DNA from 2 places in the Dorea sp. ICN-14282 genome. Region 1 is predicted to be linked to the other one. Evidence: a T-box and tRNA genes for the amino acid it is inferred to sense, from the RefSeq annotation. Region 1 holds a T-box; the other holds one or more tRNA genes.
What was found. A T-box is a leader RNA that pairs with one kind of tRNA and senses whether it is charged. The one in region 1 lies ahead of leuS (leucine--tRNA ligase), so its partner is inferred to be a tRNA-Leu.
Positions count from the first base shown of each region.

Region 2: it encodes a tRNA-Leu, which carries the amino acid that the T-box ahead of leuS (leucine--tRNA ligase) is inferred to sense. The anticodon was not compared.

Region 1 covers NZ_JBBKBH010000001.1:57,669-62,480, forward strand. Annotated here, with positions in the region: gene WKT00_RS00240 (CapA family protein) at 1-995, opposite strand, end outside; gene WKT00_RS00245 (hypothetical protein) at 1,055-1,477, opposite strand; T-box leader at 1,685-1,951, shown strand; gene leuS (leucine--tRNA ligase) at 2,019-4,448, shown strand; gene WKT00_RS00255 (hypothetical protein) at 4,746-4,812, opposite strand, start outside.
Region 2 covers NZ_JBBKBH010000001.1:588,930-593,741, reverse strand. Annotated here, with positions in the region: gene pyk (pyruvate kinase) at 1-249, shown strand, start outside; gene WKT00_RS02865 (TrmB family transcriptional regulator) at 415-1,131, shown strand; gene WKT00_RS02860 (diaminopimelate decarboxylase family protein) at 1,128-2,402, shown strand; tRNA gene WKT00_RS02855 (tRNA-Leu) at 2,446-2,528, shown strand; gene polA (DNA polymerase I) at 2,714-4,812, shown strand, end outside.

The sequences.
Region 1 (4,812 bases):
CTGTAGGCAATATAACGATCTTTGTATTTTTCAATCCCCTGAAGAACATGGGGATGATGACCGATCACTAGATCAGCGCCTTTGTCAATCGCAAGATGAGCAAGCTCTTTCTGGATTTCATTGGGAACGTATTCCCGTTCATTTCCCCAATGAAAATTGACGATAATTAATTGAGCTCCCGCCTTTTTGAGTGCGGAAATATTTTCCTTTACCTGTTCTTTTCTATCTAAATGATCTGCAAGTTCATAGATACCGGTAAGACCGATTTTAATACCTTTTAACTCTATTAACTTGACACGTTCAAATCCGAAGGTTGCAACATTGTCACTTTCCAAGAATTCGATGGTGTCGGTGTAACTCTTGCTTCCGTAATCATGGCTGTGATTATTGGCAAGATTCGCTGCCTCAACAGAACTTCCGGACAGGATTTTGGAATATTCAGGGTCGGCCTTGAAAGCATAGGTCTTGGCTTCCCTTTGTTCTTCAGTTGTCAGGGTTCCTTCCATATTGACGATGGATAAATCATCCTTTTCTAATATGGGGCGGACATACTGGAAGAAGTAATCTGCTCCCTGCGCATTGTAGTAGGCATTGAGGCTGGTTGCGGGATTGAAGTTGATATCTGTTCCCAGTGTACAGTCTCCCATGGAACTTATAGTGATCGAAATCCCCTGATCGGAATCTTTTGGCGTTTCTTTATCTAGCTTTAGCTTTTCAACCTGGGGTTTTGGTGTATTAACAGATTTTGTTTTGTCGCTTTTTTTGTTTTCTTTGTTTTCCTTTTTGGCAGGCTTTTTAGCCACCTTTTCTTTATCGTCTACGGATTGCGTAGTTTCCTTGGGCGGCTGTTTGTCTGGCTTTGACAGTATGCTTCGGATGCCGAAGAACAACAGCAGACAGAGGAAGAGAGGCACGACAATGCAGATGAGAGCCCGGAGTTGTTTCTTTTGTTTCTTTTTCTTTTGACGTTTTCTGGCGTCTTTGATTCCACTCATTTTTTTACCATAAAACAGGCAGCCCGTAAGGGACTGCCTGATATTTTCCTTTGTTATTCTTAATTCAGATAGTTGCAGCCTTCTGAGTTGATTTCAGATAAATCAGCTTTGTCTGCGCTGATGCTTACATAAAATTCAATTCCGCATTCTGCAGAAATCTTTTTCAATCTTTCGATAAAAGTAGGAATATTTTCGAGAGAAATATTCGCGTGTTTCAAAATACCATCGATAAATACGCATTCAATATCGTGGTTGGAACTGTACATACCATATAAAAATCCGATATACTCGTCAATATTTTCAATTGCCGGGAAATCATCCATACATACTGTACGAATGTCGAAGGTAACACTTGCTGTGTCACGGTGAGTTTTCTTAATAAATACTACATTTCCATTACATTTTTTAGCCTGAGCATTCGCCTGCTCAATCATTTGTTGTGTCTTTCCGCTGCCCTTAGGACCTGTTAATAAATTTACCATGGCAAACTCTCCTTTATGTATCATATTATACTGAGCCCCCTCAGTACGATTAACTTATGTTTATTATACACTAAAAGATATACGGAAACAATACAAAAATTATATATTTTGCACTTGAAAATGAAGGGGGGAAATGTGTGGGATGAGAATCCAAGATAAACCTCTTGACTTATTTTAAGATTCTTCCTATAATAAGTAACGTATATGAGAAAAGCGATGAAGAGGATCAGTAGAAGTGAGAAACCGTTCAGAGAACTGCCGGATGGTGCAAGGCAGCGGGTGGAAACTTTGAACTCGCCTTGGAGTTCCGGTATTGAAGGACACGGGATTTTTTACTTTTCTAAAGAGGAAAATGAAAGTGTATGTATAGATGTCGGCGGGAATTCCCGTTATAGAAACAATGAGTGCATTTGCAGAGGAATCTGCGGATGAAGAAGAGTGGTACCACGGAAAATAAGCCTTTTCGTCTCTTGTGAGATGTGAAGGCTTTTGTTTTTTTATGAAATGATTTTTATGAAAGAAGAAAGAGAGGAAGTTTATCATGTCAAAAGTCCCTTATAATCATAAGGCAATTGAGAAAAAATGGCGTGAAAACTGGGAGAAGAACCCGGTTAATGTCAAGGAAAATGCAGATGGCAGCAAGAGAGAAAAATATTACTGTCTGGACATGTTTCCATATCCGTCAGGAAATGGTCTGCATGTAGGACACTGGAGAGGATATGTGATCTCTGATGTGTGGAGCAGATATAAATTACAGCAGGGATACTATATCATTCATCCGATGGGATGGGATGCTTTTGGTCTTCCGGCTGAGAACTATGCAATCAAGATGGGAGTGCATCCTTCTATTTCTACAGCGGAAAATATCAAGAATATCAAGCGTCAGATTAATGAAATTGCAGCGCTTTACGACTGGGATCGCGAAGTAAACACCACAGATCCGAATTACTACAAGTGGACACAGTGGATCTTCGTAAAGATGTTTAAAGAAGGTCTTGCATATGAGAAGGAGTTCCCGATTAACTGGTGTCCGTCCTGTAAAACAGGTCTTGCCAATGAAGAAGTGGTAAACGGAAAATGTGAGCGCTGCGGAGCAGAAGTAACGAAGAAAAATCTTCGTCAGTGGATGTTAAAGATTACTGCTTACGCAGAGCGTCTGTTAAGTGATCTTGATAAGCTTGACTGGCCGGAAAAGGTTAAGAAAATGCAGTCCGACTGGATTGGAAAATCTTATGGAGCAGAGGTGGACTTCCCGGTAGATGGACGGGACGAGAAGATTACGGTCTATACGACCAGACCAGATACCTTATATGGTGCAACCTTCATGGTACTTGCTCCAGAACATGAGCTGGCTGCAAGCCTTGCTAATGATGAGACAAGAGAAGCTGTTGAGAAATATATTTATGACGCATCTATGAAGTCAAATGTAGATCGTCTGCAGGATAAAGATAAGACAGGTGTATTTACAGGAAGCTATGCGATTAACCCGTTAAATGGAGAGAAGACACCGATCTGGTTATCTGATTATGTACTTGCAGATTACGGAACCGGAGCAATCATGTGTGTACCGGCTCACGACGATCGTGACTTTGAATTTGCAACGAAATTCGGCATTCCGATTGTTCAGGTTATTGCAAAAGACGGAAAAGAAATTGAAAATATGACAGAGGCTTACACAGAGGCAGTTGGAACCATGATTAACTCCGGTGAGTGGAATGGAATGGAATCCGCAGTCCTTAAAAAAGAAGCCCCACATATTATCGAAGAACGTGGTATTGGACGTGCAACTGTAAATTACAAGCTGCGTGACTGGGTATTCTCCCGCCAGCGTTACTGGGGTGAACCAATCCCGATCATTCACTGCCCGCACTGCGGAAACGTACCGGTACCGGAAGATCAGCTTCCACTGGAACTTCCGGACGTAGAATCTTATGAGCCGACAGGAACCGGAGAATCTCCACTTGCAGCTATTGATGAGTGGGTAAATTGTACTTGTCCTGTATGTGGACAGCCTGCAAAACGTGAGACAAATACAATGCCGCAGTGGGCAGGATCTTCCTGGTATTTCCTGCGTTATGTGGACAATCACAATAATGATGAACTGGTTTCCAAGGAAAAAGCAGATGAGATGCTTCCGGTAGATATGTATATCGGTGGTGTAGAGCATGCGGTACTTCATCTTCTGTATGCACGTTTCTATACAAAGTTCCTGTGTGATATCGGAGCAATCGATTTTGATGAGCCATTCCAGAAACTCTTCAATCAGGGAATGATTACAGGCAAAAACGGAATTAAGATGAGTAAATCCAAAGGAAATGTCGTATCTCCGGATGACCTCGTAAGAGATTACGGATGCGATTCTTTAAGAATGTACGAATTATTCGTAGGACCGCCGGAGTTAGACGCAGAGTGGGATGACAGAGGAATTGACGGTGTAAACAGATTCTTAAAGAGATTCTGGAATCTTGTTATGGACAGCAAGGAAGCAAACGTAAAAGCTTCTAAAGAAATGATTAAAGAACGTCATAGACTGGTGAAGGATATTACAATCCGTCTGGAGAGCTTCAGTCTGAATACTGCAATCTCTGGATTCATGGAGCATAATAACAAGCTCATTGAGATTGCGAAAAAAGAAGGCGGAATCGATGAAGAGACGCTGTCAACGATGGCAGTGCTTCTGTCCCCATTTGCACCACATATCGCAGAAGAGGTGTGGGAGCAGTTAGGACATGAAGGAAGCGTATTTACTGCCGGATGGCCTACCTATGACGAGAATGCCATGAAAGATGATGAGATCGAGGTCCCGGTACAGATCAACGGAAAGACAAGAGCTGTCATTTCTATCGCAGCAGATATTTCCAAAGAAGAAGCGATTGCAGCAGGAAAAGAAGCGATTGCAGATAAACTGACAGGTACGATTGTGAAAGAGATCTATGTACCAAAGAAGATTATAAATATTGTTCAAAAGTAAGCCGCGCAAATAATTCAAGCCGAGGGAACACCTGCTTGCAGGGAAGTTTCCTCGGCTTGAGGTATTTATGGGGTGACGTAATCAAGCGAGATGAAACGAAGTGAAATCAAGAAAGCTGTTTTAGCTTTTCGATAAATTTTTCGGATGCTTTAGAAAACGCCTGATATTTTTTCCAGTAGTATCTTATGGAAACAGAGCATATGAAGACACGCTGAAAGAATTAGCGGACTATTTAACAAAGAAAGGCTTTTACTGTGTTGCTGCTATTACAGCTGTTGCAGAACATTCTATTATGCATCAATTTGCGACAGGTCGTCCTGATGAAACGGATAAAAAGGAACTTGTAGAATTTTCAAGGAAGATA
Region 2 (4,812 bases), 530 kb from region 1:
ATTATCGGAGTGACGCCAAATGAAGCGACGCTTCGGAGAATGCAGATATATTGGGGCGTAAGACCGCTGAAATCCATTGAGTTTAACACGACGGAAGATATCTGCAACGGCGCGATTGACCTGGTGGTTGCAAAGCAGATGGCTGAGTCCGGAGACATTGTTGTACTGACGGCTGGAATTCCTTCTCCAAATACCAGAAGTCATAGAGAAGGCGTCAGCAACATTATGAGAATTGCAGTAATTGAATAAAAGAGAGCGGAAATAGAAGAAACAAAGAGTCTGGACAGCGAAAGTCTAGACTCTTTTGCTGTGAATGGCAGGAGACTGAGATGCAAAACAATCAAGGCTTGACAGGAAGCTAAAATTCTCGTATAGTGTTCCCTGTGAGAACTACTATGAAATGGAGGGGGAGCAATGGAACAAACATCTTTTGTAGAACGACTGATGGAATTTGGGTTGACGCGACAGGAAGCCAGTATCTATCAGTATATGTTGAGAGAAGGAAAAGTAACAGGATATGAAGTGGCTAAAGCGACAGGAATTTCCCGTTCCAATGCCTACAATTCCCTTGCTAATATGACGGAAAAAGGGGCGGCCTATCTGGTGGAAGAGGGAAGTACCAGAAAATATGTCCCTGTTTCGTTGCGGGAGTTCTGCAGGAACTGTATCCGTAAGCTGGAGGAATCTCAGAAATGGCTGCGGGCTCATGTACCTTCCGAAAGGACTTACGCGGAAGGGTATATTACCATAGAGGGTGCGGAGCACATTTTAAATAAAGTGCGCAATCTTTTGGCGCAGGTAGAAGAACGGGTGTATCTAAGCTGTACCAGAAATTATCTTCTTCTATTGGTGGGAGAACTGGAGACACTGATGAGCCAGGGGAAAAAGGTTGTAATCATTACAGATCAGCCGGTAACCTTTGATAACGCAAAGGTCTATGTGGCAGAAGCAAGAGGAATGCAGATCGGAGTGATTGCTGATTCCAAATATGTGCTGACGGGCGAATATGGAGAGGGAAGCAGAAACACCTGCCTGTATTCCGGTCAGGAGAATTTTGTAGAGCTGTATAAGACAGCGCTTGCGAATGAGATTAAACTTGTATCGATACGAGAGGAGAGACAGAAATCATGAAAAAAGAGACGTTTGTAACGAAAGCACAATTAGAGGAGATTGTAAAAGAGTACCCGACACCGTTTCATCTCTATGATGAGAAAGGGATTCGTGAGAATATGAAAGCGCTGCGGGATGCATTTTCCTGGAATAAGGGGTACAAGGAATATTTTGCGGTAAAGGCAACGCCGAATCCGTTTTTGATCGATATTTTGCGTGAGTATGGCTGCGGCTGTGACTGCTCTTCTTATACAGAACTGATGTTATCTGAGGCGATGGGAATTACCGGAGAGAATATTATGTTCTCGTCTAATGATACACCGCCGGAAGAATTTATCTATGCAGATCAGCTGGGAGCAATTATCAATCTGGATGATTTTACCCATATTGATTTCCTGGAGCGTACGATTGGACATATCCCGGAGACCATCAGCTGTCGTTACAATCCGGGCGGACTTTTCAAGATCAGCAATGATATTATGGATAATCCGGGGGATTCCAAGTACGGAATGACGACAGAACAGTTATTCGAGGCGTTTAAGATTCTGAAAGAAAAGGGGGCAAAGGAATTTGGAATTCACGCGTTCTTAGCGAGCAATACAGTGACCAATGAGTATTATCCGATGCTGGCGAAGGTGTTGTTTGAACTGGCGGTGAAGCTTCAGAAGGAGACTGGTGTCCATATTAAGTTTATTAACTTATCTGGAGGAATCGGAATTCCGTATACACCGGATCAGGAACCGAATGATATTCGGGCTATTGGAGATGGTGTGCGCAGAGTCTATGAGGAAGTGCTGGTTCCGGCAGGAATGGGAGACGTGGCGCTTTATACAGAGCTTGGACGGTATATGATGGGACCTTACGGATGTCTGGTGACGAAAGCAATCCATCAGAAACACACCCACAAGGAATACATTGGCGTGGATGCCTGTGCAGTGAATCTGATGCGCCCGGCTATGTACGGAGCTTATCATCATGTGACGGTTATGGGAAAAGAAAAGGCTGCCTGCGACCACAAGTATGATGTGGTTGGATCTCTTTGTGAGAACAATGATAAGTTTGCAATTGACCGGATGCTTCCAAAGATTGATACGGGAGATTTGCTGGTGATTCACGATACGGGTGCACACGGATTTTCTATGGGTTACAATTACAATGGAAAGTTAAAATCGGCAGAACTTCTTTTGAAAGAAGACGGAAGTGTGCAGCTGATTCGAAGAGCCGAGACACCGGCAGATTATTTTGCAACATTTGATTGTTTTGATATTGGTAAAAAACTGTTGACAAAATAGGAAACAGCCGTTATAATTTAACATGTTGTCGGAAAGACAACATGCGGATGTGGCGGAATGGCAGACGCACAAGACTCAAAATCTTGCGGGGGCGACCTCGTGTGGGTTCAAGTCCCACCATCCGCAGTATAGAGAGAAGATGATATTTTAGATATTGTCTTCTCTTTTTTTTATTATTCTTTTTTTATAATACGTAAATCAAAATAAAACTTGTCGATGGAAAAATATTGTAGGAATAACAGCTTTAAAAAAAGGTTTAGATGGTGTATAGTAAGATAGATGTAAATTTTTTTGCAGATGGAGAACCAGAAATGAGAAATAAGATTGTATTAATAGATGGACATAGTATCTTAAACCGGGCATTTTATGGGCTGCCGGATCTGACCAATGCAGATGGTCTTCACACGAACGCTGTTTACGGATTTTTGACGATCCTCTTTAAGATTCTGGAAGAGGAACAGCCGCAATATCTGACGGTGGCATTTGATGTCCATGCCCCGACATTTCGGCATGAAATGTATGCGGAATATAAGGGAACCAGAAAACCGATGGCAGAGGAACTGCGTCAGCAGGTTCCGGTAATCAAAGAAGTCCTGCAGGCGATGGGAATTAAGACTGTTGAGTGTGCGGGATTAGAAGCAGATGATTTGATCGGTACGCTGTCGAAGCGGTGTGAGGAGTCCGGGATGGATGTGTCAGTTATTTCCGGAGACCGGGATCTCCTTCAACTAGCGACAGAACATGTGAAGGTTCGGATTCCCAAGACGAAGCAGGGACGAACGGAAGTGGAAGATTATTACGCGGATGATGTGAAAGCGAGATATCAGGTGACACCGACAGAATTTATTGATCTGAAGGCTCTGATGGGCGATACCGCAGATAATATTCCGGGAGTTCCGAGCATCGGAGAGAAGACAGCTACCAAGATTATTACGGAATACCATTCCATTGAAGCGGCATATGAGCATGTGGAAGAACTGAAACCGCCAAGAGCGTCCAAAGCGTTGCTAGAGCACTGGGATCTTGCCGTGATGAGTAAAGAGCTTGCGACCATTCATGTGAATGCAGAATTTCCATTTGAGATAGAGGAGGCGCTTCTTGGAAATATTTATACGGAAGAGGCCTATGCTTACTTTCAGAAACTGCAGTTTAAGAATCTGCTGGCAAGATTTGATGTGACGGCACCAGCCAACAAGGTAGAGGATTACTTCCGGGTGGTGACGGAGAAAGAAGAGGCAGAGCGAATTTTTGCTGAAGGGGAACATGCGTCCTGTATCGGCGCTTGTATTTTTCAGGATACCAAAGATGTCCTTCCTCTTTTTGCAAAGGATGCCGGAATTGGCGGAATTGGACTTTGCTTTGGAGACGAAGAGATTTATGCTATTTTCGCAGGTGGAGACATAGAGGCAAAATGGCTGTTGAAGCAGCTGGGGCTGCTGGCAGAGCGGACAGAACGCTTTGCAATGTTCGATCTTAAGCGTGTGTTGAAAGATTTAGAACTGATCTATCAAGATCATTGCTTTGACCTGACGGTAGCTGCGTATCTTTTAAATCCGCTGAAAAATGATTACAGCTACGAGGACGTAGCGAGAGAACAGCTAAACTTAATGATTGAGGACAAGCTGGAAGAAGAAAGTAAGATTTGTTATGAAGCCTATACCGCGTACAAGGGATCAGAGGTTCTGTGGGAGAAGCTAAAAGAAAGCGGTATGGCAGAATTATTTACAGAGATTGAGATGCCGCTGGTCTTTACGTTGTATGACATGGAACAAAACGGAGTCCGAGTTGAGGCAGATGCGTTGAAAGCCTATGGCGAGAGGCTTGGAGTTCAGATTGCAGCCTTAGAGCAGGAGATCTACAAGGAAGCAGGAGAAGTATTTAATATAAATTCCCCGAAACAGCTGGGGGTGGTGCTTTTTGAGAATTTGAAGCTTCCGGGTGGAAAAAAGACCAAGACGGGATATTCTACAGCGGCGGATGTGCTGGAGAAACTGGCGCCTGACTATCCTGTGGTGGCAAAGGTACTGGAGTACCGTCAGTATGCTAAGTTGAAATCTACTTATGCAGACGGGTTGGCAGGATACATTCAGGAAGATGGACGGATTCACGGGAAGTTTAACCAGACCATTACAGCAACGGGACGGATCAGCAGTACGGAACCGAATCTTCAGAATATTCCGGTTCGAATGGAACTAGGGCGAATGATTCGGAAGGTATTTATTCCGGAAGATGGGTATGAATTCGTGGATGCAGATTATTCCCAGATTGAACTTCGTGTGCTGGCGCACTGTTCCGGTGACAGCCATCTGATTGCGGCATATAAAGAAGAAAGTGATATTCATAGAATAACAGCGTCACAGGTATTCCATGTACCGTTTGACGAGGTGACGGATCAGCAGCGGCGTAATGC